Regions from separate parts of the Streptomyces dangxiongensis genome, predicted to be linked through region 2. Evidence: predicted binding sites of a transcription regulator. Region 2 holds the regulator's gene; each other region holds the start of a gene.
The links. Region 2 encodes HrcA, which represses chaperone genes, less so after heat shock. Its sites were predicted from a motif close to TTNGCACTCNGNNNNNCNGAGTGCNAA; they were not measured.
Positions count from the first base shown of each region.

Region 1 (10,249 bases), 2.1 Mb from region 2:
TGTCCATGGCGGCGGACAGCAGCGGGATGTTGACCCGCACGTTCTTGGAGACGTACGAGGCGGTGTCGATCTCGTCGGGTGCCATGTCCGACGAGCCCGGCAGCAGCAGCACGTCGTCGTAGGTCAGCCCGAGTGTCGCGAATTTTCCGGGCACTCCGTCGACGTTGGCAGTCATGACACCTTCCCCAAATGGCCTTGCTCGGTGCGGATGTCCATGCTAACGGGAAGCGTCGCTAGCAAATTCCACGATACGAGGTCGCTTCAGGCTTCGTATGTTCGTACGGAACCAGCGGCGCGCCTGTTCAACGACGGGCCACGGAGGCCCCGCACAGGGGGGATCACTGTTCGGCGAGCGCCCGCAGCCGGCTCAGGGCCCGGTGCTGGGCCACGCGGACCGCACCGGGTGACATTCCCAACATCTGCCCCGTCTCCTCCGCGGTCAAGCCCACGGCGATGCGCAGCAGGAGCAGTTCACGCTGGTTCTCGGGGAGGTTGGCCAGCAGTTTCTTCGCCCACTCGGCGTCGCTGCTGAGCAGGGCGCGCTCCTCGGGGCCGAGGGAGTCGTCGGGCCGCTCGGGCATCTCGTCGGACGGCACCGCGGTCGATCCCGGGTGGCGCATGGCCGCCCGCTGGAGGTCGGCGACCTTGTGGGAGGCGATGGCGAAGACGAACGCCTCGAAGGGGCGGCCGGTGTCGCGGTAGCGGGGCAGGGCGAGGAGGACGGCCACACAGACCTCCTGCGCGAGGTCCTCCACGAAGTGGCGCGCGTCGCCGGGGAGCCGGGACAGCCGGGTGCGGCAGTAGCGCAGCGCCAGCGGGTGCACATGGGCGAGCAGGTCGTGCGTGGCCTGCGCGTCGCCGTCGACGGCCCGGTGCACGAGCGCACCGATCGCCCCGTGGGCCGTGCCCGCCTCGTCGTCGCGCATCGGTCCATGGTGCCTTGCGGCCGTCCGGTCCGTCGCATCCTGTCCGTGGTTGTGCACCGAAGCGTTATGAGCAGGTGCGCCGGCACTCATTCCCTGCGCCCTCCCCTTCCGCTCGACCGACTCGTCCCCGAGAGACTCCACACCTCAAGGATGCGGCATCCGCGCCGAAACGAGCAGCGCGCGTCCGGCGGGTCGCCTTGCACCTCGCCTGTCGGCAGGTGGGGCGGGCTGGTGTTCCGGGGCGCGTACGCCCGGAGCGCGTAACCCCGGAGCGCGCGCCGGAGGCGGTTGCCGCCGGCGCGCCCCTGCGGGCACCGACACCGCGGGGCGCGCTCGGGCCGGACCCCGGAAGCGGCAGCACGGAACTGCGTTACCCCGGGAAACCATACGGGCACGGACACCGGGCGCCCACCAGGCCGGGCGCGGAACGCGGTCCCGGGCTGGACGCGGGACGCGGTCCCGGGCTGGACGCGGGACGCGGTCCCGCCCTACGACCGGGCCGGGCGGGAACCCGGAACGGCCGTGCGGACGCGGCGTCCGGGAGACCCGGGGACGGCTGCGTGCGCCGGACCCGCCGAGGCCGCACGGCGCCCTCGCCCCACACGGGACTGCGAAAAAAGTCACGGCGGCCGGAGGCGGCCTCCGGCGCCCCACCGCACCCCGCGAGCCGCCCGTACCGACCCGACACCTGAACGGCACCGCTTCCGCATCTCCGGACGGCACCGCTTCCGCTTCTCCCGGCGGCACCTTCGCCGTCGGGTCGGCCGGTCGGCGAGGGAACCGTAAGGGGGAACGGGAGCGGGGCGGGGGGCGGGGCACTGCCGGGCGGGGCCCGGCGGACGGAAGGTGCCCCGCGGGGTCGCTCACCCGCTACCGGACCAGTCCCCAGCGGAAGCCGAGGGCCACCGCGTGGGCCCGGTCGGAGGCGCCGAGCTTCTTGAACAGACGCCGGGCGTGGGTCTTCACGGTGTCCTCGGAGAGGAACAGCTCACGGCCGATCTCGGCGTTGGAGCGGCCGTGGCTCATGCCCTCCAGCACCTGGATCTCGCGCGCGGTGAGCGTGGGCGCGGCGCCCATCTCGGCCGAGCGCAGGCGGCGCGGGGCGAGTCGCCAGGTGGGGTCGGCGAGGGCCTGGGTGACCGTGGCCCGCAGTTCCGCGCGGGACGCGTCCTTGTGCAGATAGCCCCGCGCGCCCGCGGCGACCGCCAGGGCCACGCCGTCGAGGTCCTCGGCGACGGTGAGCATGATGATGCGCGCGCCCGGGTCGGCGGACAGCAGACGGCGCACGGTCTCTACGCCGCCCAGGCCGGGCATGCGCACATCCATGAGGATGAGATCGGAGCGGTCGGCGCCCCAGCGGCGGAGGACTTCCTCGCCGTTGGCCGCCGTCGTCACGCGCTCGACACCGGGCACGGTCGCGACCGCGCGGCGGAGCGCCTCTCGGGCAAGCGGGGAGTCGTCGCAGACGAGGACGGATGTCATGACCGCCCTCCGCAGCTGATGCGCGTCACCTTGAGCCTCCAGGCTGGTACGGAATCGTCACCTGTGCGGTCGACCGTCTCGGACGCCTGCCCGAGCGCTTGTTTCTTCAACCGCCTCCGCCCTCTCAACGACGGTCACTCGAAAGAGTTACGGGGCCGGGTGCCGTCTTCGGCACTCTATGTGAGGGCGTCGACACGGTGCAGACATGGCCGTCGGACTCTCACCTTTTCATCACGTCTATGACCCATTCGTCCCCTTTTCTTCCCGTTTCGTAGTGTCCGGGGCTAGATTCGCAATGAGTCATATTTTCATCTCCTTAGACCGGAGACGTACGGTCGTAGGCACCGTTTCCGCCCAGAACGGCTACAAGGGGTCACGTAATGGCAGATTTCTCCCGCCTTCCCGGACCGAACGCGGACCTGTGGGACTGGCAGCTACTGGCTGCCTGTCGGGGCGTGGACAGCTCGCTCTTCTTCCACCCCGAGGGCGAGCGCGGGGCGGCTCGGAGTGCTCGCGAGAACTCGGCCAAGGAGGTCTGCATGAGATGCCCGGTCCGTGCGCAGTGCGCCGCGCACGCACTGGCGGTGCGCGAGCCGTACGGCGTCTGGGGCGGCCTGACCGAGGACGAGCGCGAAGAGTTGATGGGGCGGGCCCGCAACCGCCTGGTGTCGGCGTCGACCACCAGCGGCGACACCACCCCTGAGCACTGAAGGAACGTTTCTGCAAAGATTCGCACCCCACCCCTCGGCGGGCACGCGAGCGTGCCCTCGACGCCGCCGGGCAGCTCCTGGACGCGGGCGAGGCCAGGACGCGCCCGGCTGTCCGCACCGCGCCTGCCGCGCCCGGTGACCGGGCCGAGTGGGCGGCGCCCGGCCAGCGCCGTACCGACCGCGTCCGATCGTCGGCGCCGCGTCAGCCGCGTCCGGTCGTCCGGGCCGCGCGGGCCAGTTGTTCCAGCGTCGCCGCCACGGCCGGCACCTGTGCCAGGTCGGGCAGGGTGAGCGCGACGATCTCCCGCCGTACCGCCGGTTCCAGCCGTACCGTCCGCACGCCCCTCGGCCGTACCGACTCCACCGCGAGCTGCGGCAGTACGGCGACCCCCAGACCCGCGCCGACCAGGCCGACCACCGCCGGGTAGTCGTCGGTGGCGAAGTCGATCCGCGGGGTGAAGCCCTCCTTCTCGCACACCGCGACCAGTTGGCCGCGACAGCGCGGGCAGCCCGCGATCCAGGGCTCGGCGGCCAGCTCTCCGATGGCGACGGCGTCCGCGCGCGCGAGCCGGTGCCGTTCGGGCACCAGGGCGACCAGCCGGTCCGTCAGCAGGGGCCGTACGACGAGGTCGTCCCAGTCCTCGGCAACCGCCGCGCCCTCGTAACGGAAGGCCAGGGCCAGGTCGCAGTCCCCCTCGCGCAGCAGTTCGACGGACCTCGGGGGTTCGGCCTCCTCCAGGGAGACGCGGGTGCCGGGATGGGCGGCGCGCAGGGCGGCCAAGGCCGTCGGGACCAGCGTGGAGCTGCCGCTGGGGAAGGAGACCAGCCGGACCCGGCCCGCGCGCAGACCGGCGATGGCGGCGACCTCCTCCTCGGCCGCGGTGAGCCCGGCGAGGATGCCGGCGGCGTGCCGCACGAGGGCCTCGCCCGCCTGGGTGAGACGCATCTCCCGGCCCGCGCGGACCAGCAGCGGGGTGCCGACGGAGGTTTCCAGGGCCTTCATCTGCTGGCTGACGGCCGGCTGGGTGCAGCCCAGTTGGCGCCCCGCCGCGGAGAAGGAACCGGTGGTGGCGACGGCGCGCAGAACGCGGAGATGACGGGCCTCGATCACCCCAGGAGCATAAGACAGCCTTGGACGAGACGTCCGATCACGCGTCGGTACTTTGGGTCCCGGTCCCGTACCGTGCGGGGAATGAAGGTTCTCTCGGTGAATGTGGGCCGCCCCCGGCGCGTGCCCTACACGGGTCAGCCGGACGGGCTGACCGGTATCGACAAGCGGCCGGCCGACGGGCCGGTGCGGGTGGCGGCGCCCGGGCCCAAGGGGACCGGCGGGAGCGGGCTCGCCGGGGACGCGGTGTGCGAACGGCGCTTCCACGGCGGGGACGACCAGGCGGTGTACGCGTTCGCCCGCGAGGACCTCGACGCGTGGGAGCGCGAACTCGGCCGGCCTCTGGCCAACGGCTGTTTCGGGGAGAACCTGACGACGGACGGCCTGGAGGTCTCCGGGGCGCTGATCGGCGAGCGCTGGCGGATCGGCCCCACGGTGGTGCTGGAGGTGACCTCGGGCCGTGTTCCGTGCCGTACGTTCCAGGGCCATCTGGGCGAGCGCGGCTGGGTCAGGAGGTTCACACAGAAGGGCGCATCGGGTGCCTACCTCCGGGTGATCGAGCCGGGTGAGATCCAGGCGGGCGACGCCGTGGAGATCGTGTACCGGCCGGACCACGGGGTGACGGCGGCGTTGCAGTTCCGCGCGATCACCACCGACCGGGACCTGCTGCCGGAGCTGCTCGCCGCGGGCGACGCGCTGCACCCGGAGGCGCGGGCGGCGGCCCGCGCGTACCTGGCCGCGCGGACCGGCTGACGGGCCGTCGCCGCAGCGGACTCCGCGGGTCCGGGTCACTACGCTTGGGCCATGACAACGGCTCTGATTACGGGATCGACCGCGGGAATCGGTGCCGCGTTCGCGCGGCGGCTCGCGGCTGACGGGCACGACCTCGTCCTGGTGGCCCGGGACACCGGGCGGCTGCGCGAGCAGGCGACCGAACTGCACGACCGGCACGGCATCGAGGTGGAGGTGCTGACCGCCGACCTGTCCGAGGACAAGGGCATCGAGGCGGTCGCCGACCGGCTCGGCGACCGCAAGAACCCGGTCGACCTGCTGGTGAACAACGCCGGCTTCGGCAACAAGGGCCGCTATCTGGACGTGCCCATGCCGGACGAGCTGATGATGCTCAAGGTGCACTGCGAGGCGGTGCTCCGGCTGACGTCGGCGGCGGCCGGGGCGATGCGGGAGCGGGGCCGGGGCGGCGTGGTGAACGTCGCCTCCGTGGCCGCCTTCGTCCCGCGCGGCACGTACGGCGCGTCCAAGGCGTGGGTCGTGCAGTTCACCCAGGGCGCGGCGAAGGACCTGGCCGGCAGCGGGGTCCGGCTGATGGCGCTCTGCCCGGGCTTCGTGCGCACCGAGTTCCACCAGCGGGCCGGCATGGGCACGGACAACATCCCGGGCTGGATGTGGCTGGATGCCGACAAGCTGGTCGCGGCGGCCCTGACCGACCTCGCGCGGGGGAAGACGGTGTCCGTCCCGGATCCCCGGTACAAGGCGCTGATGGGGCTGGTGAAGGTGACGCCGCGCGCACTGCTGGGCGGGATCAGCTCGAAGACCGGACGCAGGTACGGGCCGCAGTAGCGGACGGGGGACGCCACCGGCCTGGTGTCCCGGTTTCCCCGTGTTCCGCCGGCCCGATGTTCCGGCGGCCCGGATCCACAGTCTTCCGCCGGCCCGGATTCATGGTCTCGCGGCGGCCCGGCGGCCGGCCGGGGCCGTCCGGACGCGTCGCGGCTCGTGGCACCGGTGGAGTTGCCGCTCGGGAGAGAAGCCCGGCGAGCGCGCGTGACACCGCCGGGCCGGACGCGGCCGGGCCTGCGCGCCGTGGACAGGGCGAAGGCCCGGTCCCCTGCCGGGACCGGGCCTTCACTCGGGCGCTTGCTCGCTCAGTGCGAGTGGCCGTGGCTGTGGCCGTGGCCCGCGGCCTCAGGCTCCTCTTCCTTCTTCTCGACGACCAGGGTCTCGGTCGTGAGCAGCAGGGAGGCGATGGAGGCGGCGTTCTCCAGGGCGGAGCGGGTGACCTTCACCGGGTCGATGACGCCGGCCTTGATCAGGTCGCCGTACTCGCCGGTGGCGGCGTTGTAGCCCTGTCCCGGCTCCAGGTCCTTGACCTTGGAGACGATGACGTAGCCCTCCTGGCCGGCGTTCTCGCCGATCCAGCGCAGCGGCTCGACCACGGCGTTGCGGACCACGGCGACACCGGTGGCCTCGTCGCCGGTCTTGTCCAGGTTGCCGGCCAGGACCTTGGAGGCGTGCACCAGGGCGGAGCCGCCGCCGGAGACGATGCCCTCCTCGACCGCGGCGCGGGTCGCGGAGATGGCGTCCTCCAGGCGGTGCTTCTTCTCCTTCAGCTCCACCTCGGTGGCGGCGCCGACCTTGATCACGCACACGCCGCCGGCCAGCTTCGCGAGGCGCTCCTGGAGCTTCTCGCGGTCCCAGTCGGAGTCGGTGTTCTCGATCTCGGCCTTGATCTGCGCGACGCGGCCGTGCACGTCCTCGGTCTTGCCGGCGCCGTCGACGATCGTGGTGTCGTCCTTGGTGACGGTGATGCGGCGGGCCGAGCCCAGCACGTCGATGCCGACCTGGTCGAGCTTGAGGCCGACCTCCTCGGAGATGACGGTGCCGCCGGTGAGGGTGGCGATGTCCTGGAGCATGGCCTTGCGGCGGTCGCCGAAGCCGGGGGCCTTCACCGCGACGGCGTTGAAGGTGCCGCGGATCTTGTTGACGACCAGGGTCGACAGGGCCTCGCCCTCGACGTCCTCGGCGATGATGAGCAGCGGCCTGGAGGCACCGGCCTGGATGACCTTCTCCAGCAGCGGCAGGAGGTCGGCGATGGCGGCGATCTTGCCCTGGTGGATGAGGACGTACGGGTCCTCCAGGACGGCCTCCATGCGCTCCTGGTCCGTCACGAAGTACGGCGACAGGTAGCCCTTGTCGAAGGCCATGCCCTCGGTGAAGTCCAGCTCCAGACCGAAGGTGTTGGACTCCTCGACGGTGATGACACCGTCCTTGCCGACCTTGTCCATGGCCTCGGCGATCAGCTCGCCGACCTGCTGGTCCTGGGCGGACAGCCCGGCGACGGCGGCGATGTCGGACTTCTCGTCGATCGGGCGCGCCGTGGCGAGCAGCTCGTCGGAGACGGCCTTGACCGCGGCGTCGATGCCCTTCTTCAGGGCAGCCGGGGAAGCGCCGGCGGCGACGTTCTTCAGGCCCTCGCGCACCAGCGCCTGGGCGAGCACGGTGGCGGTGGTGGTGCCGTCACCAGCGATGTCGTTGGTCTTGGTCGCCACCTCCTTCACCAACTGGGCGCCGAGGTTCTCGTACGGGTCCTCGAGCTCGACCTCGCGGGCGATCGTGACACCGTCGTTGGTGATGGTGGGGGCGCCGAACTTCTTGTCGATGACGACGTTGCGGCCGCGGGGGCCGATCGTCACCTTCACCGTGTCGGCAAGCTTGTTGACGCCGCGCTCGAGGGCGCGACGGGCGTCCTCGTCGAACTTCAGGATCTTCGCCATGACAGCGGGAGCCCTCTCCGAAAGTGTGGGTGAAAAGAGACTGCGCCCCGGACGCCCGGCTTCTTATCGATTCGCGGGGGCCAGGGGCGCAGCTCAGAGCAGCGAAGTGCTTGAGGTGAATTACTTCTCGATGATCGCGAGAACGTCGCGAGCCGAGAGGACGAGGTACTCGTCGCCGTTGTACTTCACCTCGGTGCCGCCGTACTTGCTGTAGAGGACGACGTCACCGACCTTGACGTCGAGCGGCAGGCGCTCGCCGTTCTCGAACCGGCCCGGGCCCACGGCGAGGACGGCGCCCTCCTGGGGCTTCTCCTTCGCGGTGTCCGGGATGACCAGGCCAGAGGCCGTGGTCTGCTCGGCGTCGAGCGGCTGGACCACAATGCGGTCCTCGAGCGGCTTGATGGCAACCTTGGAGCTGGTGGTCGTCACGATCCGACCTCCCCCTTCGGAGATCTCACGGGGTTAACTGTCTGAGGTGGCGACCAGGTCGATCCGTCGTCGCGGGTGCCGGACCTGCCCGTCGCTTTGTTGGCACTCTCGACTGCCGAGTGCCAGGGCCGAGACTATGACCGTGATTAGCACTCGGTCAAGCGGAGTGCCAATGCGCGCGGCGCGTCGCCCCGATCCGGGGGTGCCGGAGCGTCCCGCGCGGGCGGCCGGGGCCGCCCGTGCCGGGGGCCTCCGGGTCCACCCGGTCCGCCTCTACAGGTAGTCCTCGAGGCGTCCGACGGTCAGCCCGTGCTCCTGCGCGTGGCGCAGGACCCGCGCCGTGCGTTCGCGCAAGGACAGGCCCGTCGACTCGTCCGGGCCCACCAGGACGATGTCGCCGGGGCGCAGCCGGTGGGGGCCGTGGGTGTAGACGAGGCCGGCCGGGGTCAGGGCGGCGCGCCACAGGGCGACCGCCGTGATGCCGCAGTCCGCCGCCGCGCGCAGGGTGGTGGTGTCGTACGAGCCGTAGGGCGGCCGGAAGAGGCGCGGGCGGACGCCGAGGCGGGCGCGGAGCCGGTGCTGCTGGCCGCAGATCTCGGCGCGCTGGGAGGCGTACGGCGTGCCGGCCGACGCCCGGTGGCCGAGGGTGCGGTTCTCGATGCCGGCGCCGAGCGCGCGCAGCCGGGCGAAGTGGCGGTAGCCGGGGCCGGCGACGCTGTCGGTGAGGAACATGCTGACCGGCAGCCGCAGGTCGCGGACCATGTCGAGGAAACTGGGATCCTGTTCGGCGCCGTCGTCGTAGGTGAGGAAGACGACCCGGTCGCGGGTGGGGACGTGGTCGGCCACCGGGGGCAGGGCGTGTGCCCCCGGGTGTGCGGTCAGCGGCCGGGCGGTGTGCAGCGGGGAGCGGGCGAGCGGTTCGGTCAGCCCCCAGCGGCGGTAGCCGCGGTCGGGGGCCCGGCCGTGCGGGCGCACCCCTTCGGCCGCCTTCTTGCCGAGCCGCTCGATGGGGTCGACGGACGGGGCGCAGCCCGTCAGGAGCAGGGCCGCGGCGAGGACCGCGGCCGGGCCCCGCGGCCTCACAGGTAGTCCTCCAGGCGGGCCACGGCGTAGCCCTCGCGCGTGACCTTGTCCAGGAAGCGGCGCATGTCGTCCACCATCGTGCCGTTCCAGTCGTCCCGGCCGCGGAAGTGGGTGAGGACGATGTCGCCGGGGTGCAGGCTGCGGTCCCACTCGCGGTACTCCCAGTGGTCCACGAAGACCTCTTCGTCCCAGATGGGCGCGTATCTGATCCCGCAGGCCCTGGCGGCGCGCAGGGTGTCGCCGTTGTAGTTGCCGTACGGCGGCCGGAAGACGGTGGGCGCCTTGCCGAACTGCTTCTTCATGATGTCCTGCATGCCGCAGATCTCGTGCTTCTGCTCGTCGTAGGACAGTCCGGGCAGGTAGGGGTGGGTCAGGGTGTGGTTGTTGAGGGTCACGCCCCGCGCCTGCATCCTGCGGAAGTAGCCGTAGTCCTCCTTGACGAGGTAGTCACTGAGGAAGGCGGTGTACGGGATCTTCAGCTCGCTCATCATCCGCAGGAACGCGGGGTCCTTCTCCGCGCCGTCGTCAATGGTGAGGAAGACGACCTTCTGCCGGGTGGGGATGGTCGTGAAGACCGGCGGGAGCCCCTCCTCCTCCTGCCCGTCCACCTCGAAGCCGTCCCGGGCGGTGATCTCGGGTTTCCTGGCGGGCGGGGCCGGGGGTGCGAGCGGGGCGCGGTCCAGGCCCCAGCGGTGGGCGGCGGCGGCCAGCCGGGCGTGTTCGGCGGCCTGGCGGGCGTGTTCCGCGGCCCGGCGGGTCTGCGGGTCGGGGGCGCGGGCGGGGCCGCCCCGGCCGGTGGCCGGTTCGGTGCGGTCGGCGCAGCCGGTGAGGAGGGCGGCGGCGGCCAGCGCGAGAGCTGCGCAGCGGACGGCCACCGGCACGCCCGATGCCTGACTTTTGTCATTTTGTACTACTACTCGCATGGTGTCGGATCCTCCCAGGCCCGGGCGTCCGCACCGGGCCGACACCGCCGCCGGGCGCGCACCATCCACCGACTGG
Region 1 is NZ_CP033073.1:3,204,605-3,214,853, forward strand. It holds gene guaB (IMP dehydrogenase) at 1-175, opposite strand, end outside; gene D9753_RS14040 (sigma-70 family RNA polymerase sigma factor) at 339-926, opposite strand; gene D9753_RS14045 (response regulator transcription factor) at 1,797-2,408, opposite strand; gene D9753_RS14050 (WhiB family transcriptional regulator) at 2,789-3,118, shown strand; gene D9753_RS14055 (LysR family transcriptional regulator) at 3,321-4,229, opposite strand; gene D9753_RS14060 (MOSC domain-containing protein) at 4,311-4,979, shown strand; gene D9753_RS14065 (SDR family NAD(P)-dependent oxidoreductase) at 5,031-5,804, shown strand; gene groL (chaperonin GroEL) at 6,110-7,738, opposite strand; gene groES (co-chaperone GroES) at 7,859-8,167, opposite strand; gene D9753_RS14080 (polysaccharide deacetylase family protein) at 8,441-9,250, opposite strand; gene D9753_RS14085 (polysaccharide deacetylase family protein) at 9,247-10,173, opposite strand.
Region 1: the regulator HrcA is predicted to act here: its motif matches at 8,314-8,340, upstream of groES (co-chaperone GroES).

Region 2 (10,249 bases):
CGGGACGGCGTGCGCCCAGGTGTGCCGGGAGCTGTGCCGGCCGTGCGCGCCGAGCACGAGCACCCGCCCGTCCGCCGTCCAGCCGCGCACCTCGGTACGGTGGGCGCCCCAGTACGTCAGCCGCTCGGCGGGGCCGCCGTCGACCGGGGCGACATGCACCTCGGGGGCGCCGTCCCGGGTGGACGTCCAGGCGAGGTGTCTGCCGTCCGGGGATATCCGGGGCAGCGACACCGGCCGGTTGTCGGCGCTGACCCGCCAGGCCCGGCCGCCGTCGAGCGGCGCGAGCCAGACGTCGTCCTCGGCGACGAAGGTCACCAAGTCGCCGTGCGGATGGGGGAATCGGAGATAGGCGGCGGTCGCCGTGGTTCCCGTGGAGGCACCCTGAGTCACGCCGTCACTCTACGCAGCGCCCGGTGCGCCCCGCTGCCGGTTCCGATCACTTGCCCCGCACGGACCCGCAGGCGGCCTCGGTCCGGCACCACAGGGTCCGGGTGACGGTGACGGTCACGGCGGGCTGCGGCCGTCCCACCGTGGGCGGGCGGTACGTCGGTCCGGGCCGGGCCGCGCAGTCGCCGAGCCCGTCGACGTGGAAGACCTGTCTGCCGCCGGCCTTCGCCGTCAGGTCCCCGCGCACGCAGGCGCCGTCGACAACCTTGGTCACCTGTCCGGTGACGGCGATCTTCCGCCCGTCGCCCGTGCGGCCCTGGCAGTCGACGGAGACGACGGTGATCTCGCCCGGCCCGGATGAGGTGCCGTGCGTGCGTCCGCCACCGTCACTGCCGGTGCAGGTGAGCCAGGCGACGTCGACGTGCCGCCGTTCCAGCGCGGCGGTGGCGGTCCGGTCGGTGGTGTACGCGACGGTCATGGAGCCGAGCCCGCCCGGCCGGCACGCCACCGCGGCACCCGTGGCCAGCACGACGAGCCCCGCCACGGCCATCGCCCGCGAGCCGTTCCGCATCCGTCCCCATGCCGCCATACAGGGCAGCGTGCCACCGGCCCGGGCGGCGCGGTAGACCGCATACGGCCACTCACCCGTCCGGGGGACCGTCCCCGTCCGGCACCCGCACACGGCGGGCGCGCCGTCCCGGCCGTCGCGGTCAGCCGCGCAGCAGCAGCCACTCCTGGAGTTCGACGAGGTTGCCCTCCGGGTCCTTCAGGTAGGCCACCCGCATGCGGTCGGTCAGGGGGGCCGGGCCGTGCAGCAGCGTCGCGCCGCGGGCGGTGATCCGCGCGCAGCAGGCGTCGAGATCGTCCACCCGCAGCACGACCAGGGAGCGGTGGCCGGTCGCGGTCCCGCCCAGCTCGGCCAGGACCCCGGCCATCATGGCGCGGTCCTGGAGCGCGATGCCGGCGGAGCCGGCGTGCGGGGTGAACTTCTCGTACGGGCCCCGCTCCGCGCCGGACTGCGGGGTGAGGCCGAGCACGTCGGCGTAGAAGCGGTAGCAGGCGGCGAAGTCGGTGACGAGGAGCCGGATGTGGGCGAGTTCCACGGCGTCTCCCGGGCGGTCAGGACCAGCGGCCGGTGCGGCCCAGCAGGAGGGCCGCGGCGGCGGTGCCGGCGGTGGACGTACGCAGCACGGTGGGACCGAGGACGTACGGCCTCGCGCCCGCCTCGGCGAACAGGGCCAGCTCCTCGGGGGAGACACCGCCCTCGGGGCCGACGACCAGCACGATCTCGCCGTGGGCGGGGAGCGCGGCGGTGGCGAGGCGCTCGTCGCCGCTCTCGTGCAGGACGGCGGCGAGGTCGGCGCGGGCGAGCAGCTCGGCCACCTGTCTCGTCGTCGCCGTGTCCCCGACCTCGGGGAAGCGGACCCGGCGGGACTGCTTGCCGGCCTCCCGGGCGGTGGCCCGCCACTTGCCGAGGGCCTTCAGACCGCGGTCGCCCTTCCACTGGGTGATGCAACGGGACGCCTGCCAGGGCACGACGGCGTCGACACCGACCTCGGTCATCGTCTCCACGGCCAGTTCTCCGCGGTCGCCCTTGGGCAGGGCCTGGACGACGGTGATCCGCGGGGCGGCCGGGGGCTCCTCGTGCACCGACTCCAGGTCCGTGACCACCAGGCGGTCCTTGCCCTCGGCGGCCTTGACGACGCCCTCCGCCCAGCGCCCGCGCCCGTCGGTGAGGACCACGTCCTCGCCCGGCCGCAGCCGCTTCACGGACACGGCGTGCCGTCCCTCGGGGCCGTCGAGCACGAACTCCGGCCCGATCCGTTCGAGTTGCTCCACGACGAAGACGGGGGCGGTCATCGCGCCTCACCTCCGGTCCGCGGCAGGTCCGACAACGCTCCCCTGGCCTCGGCGAGTTCGGCCGCCAGCACCTCCACCAGCTCACCGGCCGGCAGCGCCCGGACCAGCCGGTGTCCCTGGCCCGCCCACAGCGCCATGCCCTGCGCGTCCCCGGCCTTCGCGGCGGCCTTGCGCAGGGGTGCCGTCATGTGGTGGACGTCCGGGTAGGCGGCGGGCGCGTACGGGCCGTGCTCGCGCAGGAAGCGGTTGACCAGGCCGCGGGCCGGGCGGCCGGAGAAGGCGCGGGTCAGCTCGGTGCGGGCGAACAGGGGGTTGGTCAGCGCCTGCTTGTGCAGGGCGTGCGCGCCGGACTCGGGGGTGGCGAGGAACGCGGTGCCCAACTGGGCCGCGCTCGCACCGGCCGCGAGGACTGCGGCGATCTGGCCGCCGCGCATGATGCCGCCGGCCGCCACGACCGGGACGCGGACCGTCTCGCGGATCTGCGTGACCAGCGACAGCAGTCCGATGCCGGAGCCGTCGTTCTCCGGGAGGTCCCGGTGGGTGCCCTGGTGACCGCCGGCCTCCACGCCCTGGGCGATCACCGCATCCGCGCCGGCCCGTTCGACCGCGCGGGCCTCCTCCGCGGTGGTCGCGGTGACCAGGGTGAACGTGCCCGCCCGGCGGAACCGGTCGAGCACCTCGCGGCTCGGCACGCCGAAGTGGAAGGAGACCACCGGCACCGGGTTGTCGAGCAGCACGGCGAGCTTGGCCTCGTAGCCGTCGTCCCGGCCGCTGTCCGGGTCCCCCAGCTCGGTCTCGTACCAGGCGGCCTCACCGGCCAACTGGTGGGCGTACACCTCGACGGCGCCGGACGAGGGCGCGGCGCCGGCCGGCGCGCTGATGCCGGTGGCCGCGCCGGGGTGCTCCGGCTGCGGCATGAACACGTTCACGCCGAAGGGGCGGGCCGTCAGTCCCCGCAGCCGCTTGATCTCCTGGTACATGCCGTCGGCGGTCTTGTACCCGGCGGCGAGGAACCCGAGCCCGCCGGCCTCGCAGACGGCGGCGACGAGCTGGGGCACGGAGACGCCGCCCGCCATGGGGGCCTGCACGATCGGGTGGGGGAAGAGATCGGTCAGTGCGGAGGACATGACCGCATGGTGTCACGTCCCCCGTACGGGACCGAATCCGGGTTTCCGTCGCACAGGCCGGTGGCACAAGGGGATTTGCGGGGGCCGACCCCCGCAAATCCCCGGCCACTCCCCGGCGACTCCCCGACCGGCTGCGACCGCCCCCGGCCGCCCGGCTCGGCGGCCGGCCGAAGCGTCCGTCAGCCGCCTCGGCGGCCGTCGCACGCGTCCCTCGACCGCCTCAGCGGCCGTTGAAGGCGTCCTTCAGCCGGGAGAACAGACCCTGCTGCCCCGGCTGGAACTGGCCCTGGGGGCGTTCCTCGCCGCGCAGCTTGGCCAGTTCACGCAGGAGGCGTTCCTGCTCGGGGTCGAGCTTGGTCGGGGTCATGACCTCGACGTGGACGATCAGGTCACCCCGGCCGCCGCCGCGCAGGTGGGTCACGCCCCGGTCGTGCAGCGGGATCGACTGGCCGGACTGGGTGCCGGGCCGGATGTCGACCTCCTCCATGCCGTCCAGGGTCTCCAGCGGCACCTTCGTGCCGAGGGCCGCCGCCGTCATCGGGACAGTGACCGTGCAGTGCAGGTCGTCACCGCGCCGCTGGAACATCGCGTGCGGCAGCTCGTGGATCTCGACGTACAGGTCACCGGCCGGACCGCCGCCGGGGCCGACCTCGCCCTCACCGGCGAGCTGGATCCGCGTGCCGTTGTCGACGCCGGCCGGGATCTTCACGGTGAGCGTGCGGCGCGAGCGGACACGGCCGTCGCCGGCGCACTCCGGGCAGGGGGTCGGCACCACCGTGCCGAAGCCCTGGCACTGGGGGCAGGGCCGGGAGGTCATGACCTGGCCCAGGAAGGACCGGGTGACCTGCGACACCTCGCCACGGCCGCGGCACATGTCACACGTCTGCGCCGACGTGCCCGGGGCCGCGCCCTCGCCGTTGCAGGTGTTGCAGACGACGGCGGTGTCGACCTGGATGTCCTTGGTCGTCCCGAAGGCCGCCTCGTCCAGCTCGATCTCGATGCGGATCATCGCATCCTGGCCGCGCCGTGTGCGCGAGCGCGGCCCGCGCTGCGACGCCGTACCGAAGAACGCGTCCATGATGTCGGAGAAGTTGCCGAAGCCGCCGGCGCCGAAACCGCCCGCACCGGCCCCGCCCGACTGGGAGAGCGGATCGCCGCCGAGGTCGTAGACCTGCTTCTTCTGCGGGTCCGACAACACCTCGTAGGCGGCGTTGATCTCCTTGAACCGCTCCTGGGTCTTCGGATCGGGGTTGACGTCCGGATGCAGCTCGCGAGCGAGCCTGCGGAACGCCTTCTTGATCTCATCCTGCGACGCGTCGCGGCGCACGCCGAGAACGGCGTAGTAGTCCGTGGCCACTTACGACTCCGCCAGGATCTGTCCGACGTACCGTGCCACTGCGCGTACCGCTCCCATCGTTCCCGGGTAGTCCATGCGGGTCGGTCCGACCACGCCGAGCTTGGCGACTGCCTCGCCGCCCGAACCGTAGCCCACCGACACGACGGAGGTGGAGTTGAGTCCTTCATGGGCGTTCTCGTGGCCGATGCGCACGGTCACGCCGGGGTCCTTCGCCTCGCCCAGGAGCTTGAGGAGCACGACCTGCTCCTCCAGGGCCTCCAGGACGGGCCGGATCGTGAGGGGGAAGTCGTGCCCGAAGCGGGTGAGATTGGCGGTACCGCCGATCATCAGCCGCTCCTCGTTCTCCTCGACGAGTGTCTCCAGAAGAGTGGAGAGCACTGTGGAGACCGTACCTCGGTCCTCGTGCTCGAAGGCCTCCGGCAGGTCCTCGACCAGTTTCGGCACGTCCGCGAAGCGGCGGCCCGCGACCCGGCTGTTCAGCCGCGCCCGCAGATCCGCCAGCGACGCCTCGCCGAACGGCGCCGGGCAGTCGACCATCCGCTGCTCGACCCGGCCGGTGTCCGTGATCAGCACCAGCATCACCCGCGCGGGAGCCAGCGAGAGCAGCTCCACGTGCCGGACCGTGGACCGGGTCAGCGAGGGGTACTGCACGACGGCGACCTGGCGGGTCAGTTGCGCCAGCAGCCGGACCGTGCGCGCCACGACGTCGTCGAGGTCGACGGCGCCCCCCAGGAAGTTCTGGATGGCCCGCCGCTCGGGCCCGGTCATCGGCTTGACGCCGGCGAGCTTGTCCACGAACAGCCGGTAGCCCTTGTCGGTGGGGATGCGCCCCGCGCTGGTGTGCGGCTGGGCGATGTACCCCTCGTCCTCCAGGGCCGCCATGTCGTTGCGGACGGTCGCCGGGGATACGCCGAGGCTGTGCCGCTCGGTGAGCGCCTTGGAGCCCACCGGCTCCTCGGTGCCGACGTAGTCCTGGACGATGGCGCGCAGCACCTGAAGCCTGCGTTCACTCAGCATCCGCGCGCACCTCCAGCACGTCGTCCCTCGTCCGTTCGTCCGTTCGAGCCGGCCGCCTGGCACTCCGCCCGTGCGAGTGCCAGCCTTCCCCGGCCCAGTGTACGGCCGCCGGGCATGCACCGGGCAAGGCCGGGCCCGCCGTACCGACCCGTAGCGCTAGCGTCGCCGCTATGACGGTGACTTGGGAAGACCTGGGCTGGGAACGGTTGGCCGCCGGGGTGGGGCGGTGCCGGCTGCCCGGCTGGGACTGCACCTCGGGCCTGGTACTGGGCGCGGGGACGGCGCTGGTGGTGGACGCGGGGTCGAGCCTGGCGGAGGGGGCGCGGCTGCGGTCCCGGGCCGAGGCGCTGTCCGGCGGCCGTGTGACCCATCTCGCGCTCACCCATCCCCATTTCGACCATGTCCTCGGGGCGTCAGCGTTCGCCGGCGCCGAGATGTACGCGGCCGTGGGCGTGGACGCGGTCCTGGCCCACCGGCGCGAGGAGCTGCGCCTGGACGCGCTCGGCAACGGCCTGCCGGCCGCCGACGCCGACGAGGCGGTGGACGCCCTGGTCGCGCCCGGCCATCCGGTGTCCGGCGAGCGGACCCTCGACCTGGGCGGCGGCCGGCAGGTGCTGCTGGCCGCCGTGGGCCCCGGCCACACCGCGTACGACCTCGCCGTGCTCGTCCCCGGCGCACCGAAGGTGGTGTTCTGCGGCGACCTGGTGGAGGAGTCCGGGGAGCCGCAGGCGGGGCCGGACGCGGTGCCGTCGCACTGGCCGGCCGCGCTGGACCGGCTGCTGGCGCTCGGCGGCGAGGACGCGCTGTACGTGCCGGGGCACGGAGCGGTGGTGGACGCCGCCTTCGTACGGCGTCAACGGGACGCCCTGGCCGCCCGTTTCGGCGTGAGCTGAGCCGCTCCGCCGACCGGTTCCCGGCGTGTCGTGGGCGTCGCCGTACGGCTTCTCCTATCGTCATCCGAATGCGCCAGTACTCCGTCGACCTGACCCCGCCGTGGAAGAAGCCGAAGCCCGTGCCGGAGGTGCCGGCCGAGCCGGGCCTGGTGGTCGAGGAGCCCGGCAGCGGGTTCTGCGGGGCGGTGATCCGCTGCGAGGCCGGCACGGTGACCCTGGAGGACCGTTCCGGCAAGCACCGGGTCTTCCCGCTCCAGCCGAACGGCTTCCTGCTGGAGGGCCGCGCGGTGACCCTCGTACGGCCGCCGTCGGGGCCGGTACGCCCCACCCGCACGGCGTCCGGCTCGGTCGCCGTCCCGGACGCACGCGCGCGCGTGGCCCGCGCCGGCCGCATCTACGTCGAGGGCCGGCACGACGCCGAACTGGTCGAGAAGGTGTGGGGCGACGACCTGCGCGTCGAGGGCGTGGTGGTGGAGTACCTGGGGGGCGTGGACGACCTGCCGGCGATCGTCGCCGAGTTCGCGCCGGGCCCGGACGCCCGGCTGGGCGTGCTCGTGGACCACCTGGTGCCCGGCACCAAGGAGTGGCGCATCGCACAGTCGGTGACCAGCGAGCACGCGCTCGTCGTCGGACACCCGTACATCGACGTCTGGGAGGCGGTGAAGCCGTCCGCCGTGGGCATCCCGGCCTGGCCGACGGTGCCGCACGGCCAGGACTGGAAGACGGGGGTGTGCCGGGCACTGGGCTGGCCGGAGAACACGGGCGCGGTCTGGCAGGGGATCCTGGCGCGGGTGCGGTCGTACAAGGACCTGGAGCCTGAGCTGCTGGGACGGGTCGAGGAGCTGATCGACTTCGTGACCGCGCCCGCGTGAGGGCCGTTCGAGGAGCTGATCGACCTCGTGACCGCGCCCGTGCGAGGCCGGTCCACCAGGGTCCGTGCCGGCCGCGCCCGCCGTGGGGGTCAGTCGACCAGGTCCCGCACCACCGCGTCCGCCAGCAGCCGACCGCGCAGGGTCAGCGCGGCGCGCCCCTCCTCGTACGGCCCCTCCCGCAGCAGTCCGTCGGCCAGGGCCCGGCGCGCCGCCGCGAGCCCCTGGGCCCGGAGCAGATCCAGCGGTACGCCCTCGCGCAGCCGCAGCTCCAGCAGGACGCGCTCGACCCGGCGGTCCTCGTCGGACAGCAGCTCCCGGCCCGCGCCCGGCGACCGCCCCGAGGCCAGCGCCGCCGCGTACGCGCCCGGGTGCTTCACGTTCCACCAGCGCACGCCGCCCACGTGGCTGTGCGCGCCCGGTCCGGCGCCCCACCAGTCGGCGCCCCGCCAGTACAGCTCGTTGTGCAGGCAGCGGGCCGCCGGGGAGGTGGCCCAGTTGGAGACCTCGTACCAGTCGAAGCCGGCCGCGCCCAGCATCTCCTCGGCGATCAGATAGCGGTCGGCGTGGACGTCGTCGTCCGTCATCGGGATCTCGCCCCGGCGGACCCGGCCGGCGAGCCGGGTGCCCTCCTCGACGATGAGCGCGTACGCGCTGACATGATCGGGGCCCGCGCCCAGGGCCGCCTCCAGGGAGGCCCGCCAGTCGTCGTCCGACTCCCCCGGGGTGCCGTAGATCAGGTCCAGGTTGACGTGCTCGAAGCCCGCCGCCCTGGCCTCCGCCACGCACGCCTCGGGCCGGCCGGGGGTGTGGGTGCGGTCGAGGACCCTCAGTACGTGCTGCCTGGCGCTCTGCATGCCGAAGGAGATCCGGTTGAACCCGCCCTCCCGGAGGGCGGCGAGGTACTCCGGGCCGACCGATTCCGGGTTCGCCTCCGTCGTGACCTCCGCGTCCGGCGCGAGACCGAACTCGTCGCGGACCGCGGTCAGCATCCGTACCAGGTCGCCGGCGGCGAGCAGGGTCGGCGTACCGCCGCCGACGAAGACCGTGCGGACCTCGCGCGGATCGTCGCCCAGCACCTTGCGGGCCAGCCGGATCTCGTCGGTCAGCGTCTCGGCGTAGTTGTCCCGGGAGGCGAGGACCCCGCCGGTGCCGCGCAGCTCGGTCGCGGTGTAGGTGTTGAAGTCGCAGTAGCCGCAGCGGGTCGCGCAGTACGGCACGTGGAGGTAGAAACCGAGCGGGCGCTCGCCGGCCCCGGCGAGCGCGTGCGCGGGCAGCGCACCGTCGGCGGGGACGGGCTCGCCGTCGGGAAGTGCGGAAGGCATGTCCCCCATTGTCCCGCACCCCGACGGCCACTCCGGCTGGAGCGGGCGGGGCGGGCCGGGCGTTGCGTCCGGGCGTACGAGGGTGGCCTGCCGCAGCCCGGGGTGCCGGGGTGGCGTCGGGCAGGCCGCCGCCACCGGGCGTGGGCCGGGCCGCGGGTCCGCTCCGCCGTCCCCTACTGCTCCCGCGTCCCCGCGTACATCTCGTCGATGAGGTGCCGGTACTCCCGCTCCACCACCGGCCGCTTCAGCTTCAGGCTCGGCGTGATCTCGCCGTGCTCCACGTCGAGGTCGCGGGGCAGCAGCCGGAACTTCTTGATGGTCTGCCAGCGCTGGAGCCCGCTGTTGAGCTGCCGGACGTAGCCGTCGACCATCTCCACCGTCTGCGGCGCGGCGACGATCTCCGCGTACGGCCTGCCCTCCAGGCCGTTGTCCTTCGCCCAGTCCTGGATCGCGAGTTCGTCCAGGGTGATCAGGGCGGTGCAGTAGTTCCGGTCGGCGCCGTGCACGAGGATGTTGGAGACGTACGGGCACACCGCCTTGAACTGGCCCTCGACCTCGGCCGGCGCGACGTACTTGCCGCCGGAGGTCTTGATGAGGTCCTTCTTGCGGTCGGTGATGCGCAGATAGCCGTCGGGCGAGAGTTCACCGATGTCGCCGGTGTGGAACCAGCCGTCGGACTCCAGCACCTCGGCGGTCTTCCCGGGCTGCTGGTGGTAGCCCTCCATGATGCCGGGGCCGCGCAGCAGGATCTCGCCGTCGTCGGCGATGCGCACCTCGGTGCCGGGCAGCGGCTTGCCGACCGTGCCGGTGCGGTAGGCCTCGCCGGGGTTGACGAAGGACGCGGCGGAGGTCTCCGTGAGGCCGTAGCCCTCCAGGATGTGGATGCCGGCGCCGGCGAAGAAGAAACCGATCTCCGGGGAGAGCGCGGAGGCGCCGGAGACACAGGCGCGCAGCCGGCCGCCGAAGGCCTCGCGGAGCTTGCCGTAGACGAGGGTGTCGGCGACCTTGTGCCGGGTGGCGAGGCCGAAGGGCACGGAGGCGGTGCCGGTGCGCCGGAAGTTGTCCTGGCTGGCCTTGGCGTACTCGCGGGCGACCTGGGCCGCCCACTGGAAGATCTTGTACTTCGCCGCGCCGCCCTCGCGGGCCTTGGCCGCGACGCCGTTGTACACCTTCTCGAAGATGCGCGGCACGGCCGCCATGTACGTCGGCCGCACCACCGGAAGGTTCTCGATGATCTTGTCGACGCGGCCGTCGACGGCGGTGACGTGCCCGACCTCGATCTGCCCGGAGGTGAGCACCTTGCCGAAGACGTGCGCGAGCGGCAGCCACAGGTACTGCACGTCGTCGACGGTGACCAGGCCGGTCGCCGCGATCGCCCGCGCCATGTACGCCCAGTTGTCGTGCGGCAGGCGCA
Region 2 is NZ_CP033073.1:5,315,052-5,325,300, reverse strand. It holds gene D9753_RS23960 (S41 family peptidase) at 1-390, opposite strand, end outside; gene D9753_RS23955 (hypothetical protein) at 437-976, opposite strand; gene D9753_RS23950 (VOC family protein) at 1,098-1,490, opposite strand; gene D9753_RS23945 (16S rRNA (uracil(1498)-N(3))-methyltransferase) at 1,507-2,247, opposite strand; gene D9753_RS23940 (nitronate monooxygenase) at 2,244-3,374, opposite strand; gene dnaJ (molecular chaperone DnaJ) at 3,595-4,731, opposite strand; gene hrcA (heat-inducible transcriptional repressor HrcA) at 4,732-5,748, opposite strand; gene D9753_RS23925 (MBL fold metallo-hydrolase) at 5,919-6,641, shown strand; gene D9753_RS23920 (DUF3097 domain-containing protein) at 6,710-7,513, shown strand; gene hemW (radical SAM family heme chaperone HemW) at 7,603-8,835, opposite strand; gene D9753_RS23910 (AMP-dependent synthetase/ligase) at 9,009-10,249, opposite strand, start outside.

Region 3 (10,249 bases), 960 kb from region 2:
CTGGAGCACCTCACCGTCCTCGGCCACTACGGCGCCGAACGCTGGGAGGCGGCCACCGGCAAGGTCACCGCGCCGCCCCCGCACCCGGGCGTGGCCGCCGCCCGCGCCGAACTGCCCGGCCTGCTGGAGCGCGCCGGCGCCGGGCAGGGCACGTGGATCGAGGAGAAGGGCCGGGCGCTCGCGGTCCACACCCGCCGCGCCGCCGACCCGCAGGCCGCCTTCGAGGCCCTGCGCGGCCCGCTCGCCGGCCTCGCCACCCGGCACGGCCTGATCGTCGAACCCGGCCGCCTGGTCCTGGAGCTGCGCCCGCCGGGCATGGACAAGGGCGTGGCCCTCCTGGACCACGCCCGCGCCACCCGGGCCGGCTGCGTCGTCTACGCCGGCGACGACCTGGGCGACCTGCCCGCCTTCGCCGCGGTCGACGAACTCCGCGCCGCCGGCACCCCCGGCCTGCTGGTGTGCAGCGGCAGCACGGAGGTCACCGAGCTGGCGGACCGCGCCGACCTGGTGGTGGCCGGCCCGGAAGGTGTCGTGGAGCTGCTGCGGGGGCTGGCGGCCCACCTGGGGTGACGCTCTCGGCCGGTCGGTGCCCGGGAACACCGGGCACCGGCCGGCCAACTCCACAGCGCACCGGCCGACCGGTCAACTCCGCCACGCATCCGCCGACCGGGTCCGGGCTGCCGACCGGTCGGCTCCACGGGGCATCGGTCCAAGTTGCCGGCCGGCCGGCGGCGAGTGCACCGAGCCGCTGCCGGGTCCGGGTTGTCGGCCGGTCGGCTGTGCGGGGCACCGGTCCGGGTTGTCGGCCGGTCAGGTGCGAGGTGCCGGCCGGTCAGTTGCGCAGGGCGTCAAGCTGGTCCAGGAACCAGCGCGCCGGCGGCAGCGCGGTCGCCGCGGCGGCCAGTCGCTTCGACCGCTCCGCCCGCTCGGCCACGGGCAGGCTCAGGGCCGCGTGCAGCGCGTCCGCCGTCCCCCCGATGTCGTACGGGTTCACCACGATCGCGTCCTCGCCCAGCTCCTCGTACGCCCCGGCCTCCCGGGACAGCACCAGCGCGCAGCCCTCGTCGGAGACCACCGGGACCTCCTTGGCGACCAGGTTCATGCCGTCGCGGATGGGGTTCACCAGGGCCACGTCGGCCAGCCGGTAGGCGGCGAGGGAGCGGGCGAAGTCGTCCTTCACGTGCAGGACGACCGGGGTCCAGCCCGCCGTGCCGTAGCGCTCGTTGATGTCGTCCGCGACCCGCCGGACCTCGGCGGTGTACTCGCGGTACACGGCGAGGTCCTGCCGGGACGGGTACGCGAAGGCGACGTGGACGACCTTCTCCCGCCATTCGGGGTGGTCGTCGAGTAGCTGCCGGTAGGCCAGCAGCCCGCGCACGATGTTCTTGGACAGCTCGGTGCGGTCCACCCGGACGATCGTCCTGCGCGCCGTCCCGTCGGGGCCCGGGCCGATCTCCGCGCGGAGGGCCGTCATCCGCTCGGCCACGTCGTCCTGGTGGGCCCGCCCGCGCAGGAAGTCCGCGTCCGCGCCGAGACCGTGCACCCCGATCCGGGTGCCGGCGGCGGCGTCGGGCCCGAGGACCACCTGACAGCAGGCGGTGAAGGCGTCCGCCCACCGCTGGGTGAGGAACGCCGCGCGGTCCGCGCCCAGGATGCCGCCGAGCAGCTCGGCGGCGATGTCGTCGGGCAGCAGGCGGAAGTAGTCCGGCGGCGCCCACGGGGTGTGCGAGAAGTGGCCGATGCGCAGGTCGGGGCGCAGCTCCCGGAGCAGGCGCGGGGCGAGGGCCAGGTGGTAGTCCTGGATCAGCACCGCGGCGCCCTCGGCGGCCTCCTCGGCCAGCGCCTCCGCGAACGCCTGGTTGTAGGCCCGGTACGACGCCCAGTGCCGCCGGAACTCCGCGTCGAAGACCGGCTCCATCGGGGTCTGGTACAGCATGTGGTGGACGAACCAGAGCACCGAGTTGGCGATGTCGTTGTAGGCCGCGGCGTGCACGGCCGGGTCGATGCCGAGCATCCGCACCCGCTGCCCGCCGGTGTCCGCGGCCGGCAGCAGTCCGCCGTCCGCGCGCCGCACGGCCTCGCGGTCGCCGTCGCCGAGCGCGGCGCACACCCACACGGAGTCCGCGTCGGACCCGATGGCCGACAGCCCGGAGACGAGCCCGCCGCCGCCCCGCCTGGCGTGCAGCGAGCCCTCCTCGTCGATCTGATACGAAACCGGGCCGCGATTGGACGCGACCAGCACCTGAGCCTGTTCAGCAGTGCCGTGCGTGGAAGCCATACGCCTCAACCTAGCCCGGCCCACAAACGCTCAAACGTACGGTCCGCCCGCAAACGGGACCGTATACGGACCGTTCACGCCACCTTGCGCTCGGCGTACTCGGCGATCTCCACCATGGGCGGCCGTTCCTCGGTGTCCACCGAGTAGGTGTGCGCGGCTCGAACCCGTCCTCGCCCCGCTCGAACTGGGTCAGCGCGGGCCGGACCAGATGGCCGCGGGCCAGCCGGAGCTGGGCGGTGCGGTAGATCGCGGCGGCCATCCGGCCCAGGGCCTGCCCGTCCTGGTGGCGATGCAGGCGCACACCCACGTCGACCTGGGCCAGCGCGTCCAGGCCGGCCAGGTGCAGCGCGTCCACCAGCATCCCCAGCTCCACGCCGTAGCCGACGGGGAACGGCAACTGCTCCAGCAGGGAGCGGCGGGCCGCGTACTCGCCGCCGAGCGGCTGCACGAAGCCGGCCAGTTGCGGCCAGTGCATGTTCAGCAGCGGCCGGGCCATCAGCTCGGTGACCCGGCCGCCCTGCCCGGCCGCGCCGCCGAGCGGGCGGTCGTACATCGCCTTGACCAGGTCCACGCCGGGTTCGGTGAGCAGCGGGCCGACGATCCCGGTGACGAAGTCGGAGGAGAACTCGCGCAGGTCCGCGTCGATGAAGCAGACGATGTCCCCGCCGGTCACCAGCAGCGAGCGCCACAGCACCTCGCCCTTGCCGGGGACGGCGGGGATACGGGGCAGGATGGCGTCGCGGTGCACGACCCGGGCGCCGGCGCGCGCGGCGACCTGCGCGGTGCGGTCGGTGGACCCGGAGTCGACGACGACGATCTCGTCGACCAGCGGTATCTGCTCCACGAGGTCGTGGCGGATGACCGCGACGATGTCGCCGACCGTCTCCTCCTCGTTGAGCGCGGGCAGCACGACGCTGATCGTCTGGCCCGTGCGCTGCTTGGCGGCCAGGACGCGGTGGAGCGGGCGGTCGGTCACGGACCAGGAGCGGTCGGCCAGCCAGCGCTCGACTTCTTCCAGCACGGTCTGCGGCTCCTCACTGTCACGACCACACGCACACGGTGTGATCCATCTCGCGGTACGGACGACTATCTCAACTGTCCTGGCCTTCGGTTACAGTCTTGAACAACGCCGGTGACCATCGCATGTCGGGGGTCGCCCGCGTCAACAACCACATATTGCTCATCCAGAGGGGCAGAGGGACACGGCCCGATGAAGCCCCGGCAACCCTCCAGTCGGTTCTCGTAGATCAGTTCTGATCGTCTCCGCGAGGCTCCCGGCTAGGGAAGGTGCCAAATCCGTCTCACGGCGAAGTGCGTCGTGAGGAAGATGAGGAGAAAGGGCCTCGCCTCCATGGCTGTGCAGACAGTTGCAAGCGCCAGCAGTCCCACCGTCGACCTCGGTCCCGCCACGGCCCTGAGCTGTCGCGAGTGCGGTCACCGGGTGCCGCTCGGCCCGGTCTTCGCCTGCGAGGAGTGTTTCGGTCCGCTGGAGATCGCCTACGACTTCTCCGCCTACGACACCGAAGAGCTGCGCCGCCGCATCGAGGCGGGCCCCGCGAACATCTGGCGCTACGCCCCGCTGCTGCCCGTCCCCGCGGACGTCGCCGGCAAGCCCAACCTGAACCCGGGCTGGACCGAGCTGGTCAAGGCCGACAACCTGGCGCGCGAACTGGGCGTGACCGGCGGGCTGTACGTGAAGGACGACTCCGGCAACCCGACGCACTCCTTCAAGGACCGGGTCGTCGCCCAGGCCCTGGAGGCCGCCCGCGCCTTCGGCTTCACCACCCTGTCCTGCTCCTCCACCGGCAACCTGGCCGGTGCCGTCGGCGCCGCCGCCGCCCGGGCCGGCCTGCGCTCCTGCGTGTTCATCCCGCACGACCTGGAGCAGGCCAAGGTGGTCATGGCCGCCGTCTACGGCGGTGAGCTGGTCGGCATCGAGGGCAACTACGACGACGTGAACCGCTTCTGCTCCGAGCTGATCGGCGACTCGGCCGGCGAGGGCTGGGGCTTCGTCAACGTCAACCTGCGGCCGTACTACGCGGAGGGCTCCAAGACCCTCGCGTACGAGATCTGCGAGCAGCTCGGCTGGCGGCTGCCCGACCAGATCGTGGTCCCGATCGCCTCCGGCTCCCAGCTCACGAAGATCGACAAGGGTCTGCGGGAGCTGATCAGTCTCGGCCTCGTCGAGGACCGGCCGTACCGGATCTTCGGCGCCCAGGCCGAGGGCTGCTCGCCGGTGTCCACCGCCTTCAAGGCCGGGCCCGACGTCGTACGGCCGCAGAAGCCGAACACGATCGCCAAGTCGCTCGCCATCGGCAACCCGGCCGACGGTCCGTACGTCCTGGACATCGCGCGCCGCACCGGCGGTGCCGTGGAGGACGTCACCGACCAGCAGGTCGTGGACGCGATCCGGCTGCTCGCGCGGACCGAGGGCATCTTCGCGGAGACCGCCGGCGGGGTCACCGTGGGCGTCACCCGCAAGCTGATCGAGAACGGTGTGCTGGACCCGGCGAAGACCACGGTCGTCCTCAACACCGGCGACGGCCTGAAGACTTTGGACGCGGTGGCCGGGACCGGCCTCACCGCCACCATCCGCCCGACCCTGGACTCCTTCCGAGAGGCTGGCCTCGCATGAGCGTGACCGTTCGCATCCCCACCATCCTGCGCACCTACACCGGCGGCTCGGCCGAGGTCGCCGCCGAGGGCGCGACCCTCGCCGACGTCATCGCCGACCTGGAGAGGAACCACACGGGGATCGCCGCCCGGGTGCTGGACGACCAGGGCAAGCTGCGCCGGTTCGTCAACGTGTACGTGAACGACGACGACGTCCGCTTCGAGCAGGGCCTGCAGACCGCCACGCCGGACGGCGCGGGCGTGTCGATCATTCCGGCGGTCGCCGGCGGCTGATCCGCCGCATCATTACCTTCGGTAACGTCGGTTACATGTTGTTCCTGCGATTGCCCCCTCCACAAGAGAAGCGGAGGGGGCAATTCTGTGTGATTGAGCGCGGTAGAGTTGGGGAACACGGTCGCGGTCCGCGGGTCGGCGGCCCTTCATTCGGTGCTGTGCGCCCGACAAGAAACAGCCAAAGTGCTGGGGTGTTCCGCGGCATTTGTTCCCTTTGTGGGGCCCGACTTGCCCTGAAGTCGGATGAATTCTCGCCACATTCCGGACCGCTCGCTTCCAGATTTCTCGTCCGATTGACCTGTTGCAGAGGGCAGTTGGACAGATACATTCAGCCGCGGTCGACGCGTTCCGGCGCACGCCCCCGGCCAATGGGGGGTGAGGTCTGACCCGGGTCCGCGAAGTGCGGATCTGTGCAAGGGCCAGTAATAGGGGAGTTAGGCATGGCTCAGGGCACCGTCAAGTGGTTCAACGCGGAGAAGGGGTACGGCTTCATCGCGGTCGACGGTGGTGCGGACGTCTTCGTCCATTACAGCGCCATTCAGATGGACGGCTACCGCACCCTGGAAGAGGGCCAGCGGGTGGAGTTCGAGATCTCGCAGGGCCAGAAGGGCCCGCAGGCCGACATGGTTCGCCTCGGCGCCTGAACGTCTTTTGTGGCGAAGGGCCCGCACCGGCACAGGGTGCGGGCCCTTCGCCGTGCCCGGGTCCGTGCCTGCTCCGTGCCCGGTCCGGGGCGGGATCCGCGTCCGTCCGTGCCCGGTCCCGTGTCCGCGCCCGGTGTTCGCGCGGGGCTGACGGAGGGCCCGTTACCCCGCGAGGCGCTTGCACTCGACCATGCCGAGTGCTAATCATTGGCGTTAGCACTCTGAAGGTGAGAGTGACAACGAAGGACCGGGTCGGTGAGGCCCGCAGGCCAAGTGGGGCAAGGAACCACGCGGCCGGCGAGCCGTCCGTCGCGGGCGCGGGCGCGGTCCGAAGGAATCACCCCCAGTCCTGGAGGGACCACTTCACATGGCCAAGATCATCGCGTTCGACGAGGAGGCGCGGCGCGGCCTCGAGCGCGGCATGAACCAGCTCGCGGACGCCGTAAAGGTGACGCTCGGCCCCAAGGGCCGCAACGTCGTCCTCGAGAAGAAGTGGGGCGCCCCCACGATCACCAACGATGGTGTCTCCATCGCCAAGGAGATCGAGCTCGAGGACCCGTACGAGAAGATCGGCGCCGAGCTGGTCAAGGAAGTCGCCAAGAAGACGGACGACGTCGCCGGTGACGGTACGACCACCGCGACCGTTCTCGCTCAGGCCCTGGTCAAGGAAGGCCTGCGCAACGTCGCCGCCGGCGCCAACCCCATGGCCCTGAAGCGCGGTATCGAGAAGGCCGTCGAGGCCGTCTCCGCCGCCCTGCTGGAGCAGGCGAAGGACGTCGAGACCAAGGAGCAGATCGCCTCCACCGCGTCCATCTCCGCCGCCGACACCCAGATCGGCGAGCTGATCGCCGAGGCCATGGACAAGGTCGGCAAGGAAGGCGTCATCACCGTCGAGGAGAGCAACACCTTCGGTCTTGAGCTGGAGCTCACCGAGGGCATGCGCTTCGACAAGGGCTACATCTCCGCCTACTTCGCGACCGACATGGAGCGCATGGAGTCGGTGCTCGAGGACCCCTACATCCTCATCGCCAACTCCAAGATCTCCTCGGTCAAGGACCTGCTCCCGCTCCTGGAGAAGGTCATGCAGTCGGGCAAGCCGCTGCTGATCATCGCCGAGGACGTCGAGGGCGAGGCCCTGTCGACCCTGGTCGTCAACAAGATCCGCGGCACCTTCAAGTCCGTCGCCGTCAAGGCCCCGGGCTTCGGCGACCGCCGCAAGGCCATGCTCGGCGACATCGCCATCCTCACGGGCGGCGAGGTCATCTCCGAGGAGGTCGGCCTCAAGCTGGAGAACGCGACCCTGGACCTCCTGGGCCGTGCCCGCAAGGTCGTCATCACCAAGGACGAGACCACCATCGTCGACGGTTCGGGCTCCTCCGAGCAGGTCAACGGCCGGGTCAACCAGATCCGCGCCGAGATCGAGAACAGCGACTCGGACTACGACCGCGAGAAGCTCCAGGAGCGCCTGGCGAAGCTCGCCGGCGGTGTCGCGGTCATCAAGGCCGGTGCCGCCACCGAGGTGGAGCTCAAGGAGCGCAAGCACCGCATCGAGGACGCCGTCCGCAACGCGAAGGCGGCCGTCGAGGAGGGCATCGTCGCCGGTGGTGGCGTGGCCCTGCTCCAGGCCTCCCAGGTCTTCGAGAAGCTGGAGCTCGAGGGTGACGAGGCGACCGGCGCCAACGCCGTGCGCATCGCGCTCGAGGCCCCGCTGAAGCAGATCGCCGTCAACGCCGGCCTCGAGGGCGGTGTCGTGGTGGAGAAGGTGCGCAACCTCACCCCGGGCCACGGCCTGAACGCCGCGACCGGTGAGTACGTCGACCTGGTCGCCGAGGGCATCATCGACCCGGCGAAGGTGACGCGTTCCGCGCTCCAGAACGCCGCGTCCATCGCCGCGCTGTTCCTCACCACCGAGGCCGTCATCGCCGACAAGCCGGAGAAGAACGCCGCGCCGGCCGGCGGCGGCATGCCGGGCGGTGACATGGACTTCTGATCGGCCTCCGGCTGATCGCCTGTCCTTCCGACCGAGGGCGGCACCTCCTGCTGACGCAGGGGGTGCCGCCCTCGGGCGTTTCCCGCGACGGGTGTGCGGTGTGACCGGGGTCACGGAGCCGGTGGGGTGCGGGTGGAATGCGCGAACGCGTGCCGGAGGTTTATTCATTAGGTGCAACATTGCGTGCGCACATACCGACTGGTCTACCGAGTGAATCCCCGAGGAGCCCCCACGTGACCGTCACGACCCCCGCCTCCCGCGCGGCCCGGATCCTGTCCCGGCCGATCTCCCTCAACGGCCTCACCGTCCCCAACCGGATCGTGATGGCGCCGATGACCCGCATGTTCTCCCCGGGCGGCGTCCCCGGCGAGGACGTGCGCTCGTACTACGCCCGCCGCGCCGCCGCCGGTGTCGGCCTCATCGTCACCGAGGGCACCTACGTGGGCCACGAGTCGGCCGGTCAGAGCGACCGCGTCCCGCGCTTCCACGGCGAGGAGCAGTTGGCGGGCTGGGCGAAGGTCGCCGAGGACGTGCACGCGGCCGGCGGCACGATCGTCCCGCAGCTCTGGCACATCGGCACCGTCCGCAACGAGGGTGACGCGCCCTTCCCGGACGCCCCCTCCCACGGCCCCTCCGGCCTGCGCGTCGACGGCACCGCGGACGCCACCCCCATGACCCAGGCCGACATCGACGCCGTCATCGGCGCGTTCGCCCGGGCCGCGGCGGACGCCGAGCGCATCGGCTTCGACGGCGTGGAGATCCACGGCGCCCACGGCTACCTCCTCGACCAGTTCCTGTGGGCGTACACCAACCGCCGCACCGACGGCTACGGCGGCGACCCGGTGGCCCGGGCGCGGTTCACGGCGGAGCTGGTCGCCGCCGTCCGCGACGCCGTCTCCCCGGAGTTTCCGATCATCTTCCGCTACTCGCAGTGGAAGCAGGAGGCCTACGACGCCCGGCTCGCGCAGACCCCCGAGGAGCTGGAGTCCATCCTCACCCCGCTGGCGGAGGCCGGTGTCGACGCCTTCCACGCCTCCACCCGCCGCTACTGGCTCCCCGAGTTCGACGGTTCGGACCTGAACCTGGCCGGCTGGACCAAGAAGCTCACCGGCAAGCCGGTCATCACCGTCGGCTCGGTCGGCCTCGACGGCGACTTCGTGCACGCCTTCGAGGGCGAGGGCTCCCCGGTCCGCGGCCTCGACAACCTCCTGGACCGCCTGGAGGCCGACGAGTTCGACATGGTCGCCGTCGGCCGCGCGCTGCTCCAGGACCCGGAGTGGGCCGCCAAGGTGCTCGCCGACCGCTTCGACGAGCTGCAGCCGTACGACGCGGCGGCGATCAAGACCCTGAGCTGACCCGGCCGCGGGCCCCGCGCCGCTCCGGCTACAGATTGCCCATGGGCTCGATGTCGACCCGTACCGGGGTTCCCCACACCCGCAGCACCTCGTAGTCGGTGAACTCGTGCACGAGCCGGTACGCCATGGCCGGGCGGGAGCCGCGCCGCTGGGCCGCGAGGTACGCCTCGGCCTCGCGGAGGTCCCGCCGGGGTGTGCCGCAAAGCTGCCACTCCTGCCCGTTCCACAGCTCCGGCAGCCACCGCTGCTGGGGCTCTGGCCGGTCGCCGCGGACGCCGTAGCGGGAGGGGGCCGACGGCACCGGCTCGCCGGGCCGGGGCCGGCCCCGGAACTCCGAGCGGCGGGCGGCCCGGCGCCGGGTCTCGCACAGCAGGCACAGGTCGGGGGCGCTCTCGTCGACCGGCCCCTGCGGATGCTCGGGGCACCGGGTGGCGGGCGCGCCGGCCGTGACGCTGTCCTCCAGCAGGTCGAGGGCGCGCCGCAGATCGCTCCTGATCTCGTGCAGCCGCGCGTCCGGCGTGTCGGCGGTCAGGGCCTCTCCGTGCTCCCCGAGCAGCCGCAGAGCCCGTCCGAGGGCGGTGAGCTGGGCATGGTTCATGTCGATCGGTCGCCTCCTCCCCACCATGGTGCCCTGCCCGCCCGGACCCGGGATCCCGGGTCGTGGGCCGGGCGTCTCCGGTGGGCGCGCTCAGGTGCCGGGCGCCGGGGTGGCGGTGCCGGTGGAGGTGGCGCCGGTGGTGCCGATGGTGCTCGTGGTGCCGGTGGTGCTGGCGGTGTCGACGGTGCCGGTCGTGCCGGTCGTGACGGTGGTGCCGGTGGTGTCGGTGGGCCGGAAGGTGAGGTAGGTGGCCAGGAAGCCCACCAGGTAGCCGGTGAGGAGGCCGCCCGCGTAGACCGAGGCCAGCATGGCCGGGCCGCGGTTCCCGGCCAGCAGCGGGAACAGGGCCCAGCCCGACGGGCCGATCGCCGTGGCGCCCACCCGGGTGCCCAGCATGGCGAAGAAGCCGATGAACGCACCGCCCGCCGCCCCGCCCGCGCAGGCGGTCAGGAACGGCCGGCCGAGCGGCAGGGAGAC
Region 3 is NZ_CP033073.1:4,357,623-4,367,871, forward strand. It holds gene otsB (trehalose-phosphatase) at 1-570, shown strand, start outside; gene D9753_RS19605 (alpha,alpha-trehalose-phosphate synthase (UDP-forming)) at 833-2,278, opposite strand; partial or broken gene D9753_RS19610 (glucosyl-3-phosphoglycerate synthase) at 2,353-3,299, opposite strand; SAM riboswitch class I at 3,456-3,612, shown strand; gene thrC (threonine synthase) at 3,630-4,913, shown strand; gene D9753_RS19620 (MoaD/ThiS family protein) at 4,910-5,185, shown strand; gene D9753_RS19625 (cold-shock protein) at 5,626-5,829, shown strand; gene groL (chaperonin GroEL) at 6,197-7,819, shown strand; gene D9753_RS19635 (NADH:flavin oxidoreductase) at 8,053-9,174, shown strand; gene D9753_RS19640 (hypothetical protein) at 9,203-9,772, opposite strand; gene D9753_RS19645 (PTS transporter subunit EIIC) at 9,863-10,249, opposite strand, start outside.
Region 3: the regulator HrcA is predicted to act here: its motif matches at 6,007-6,033, upstream of groL (chaperonin GroEL).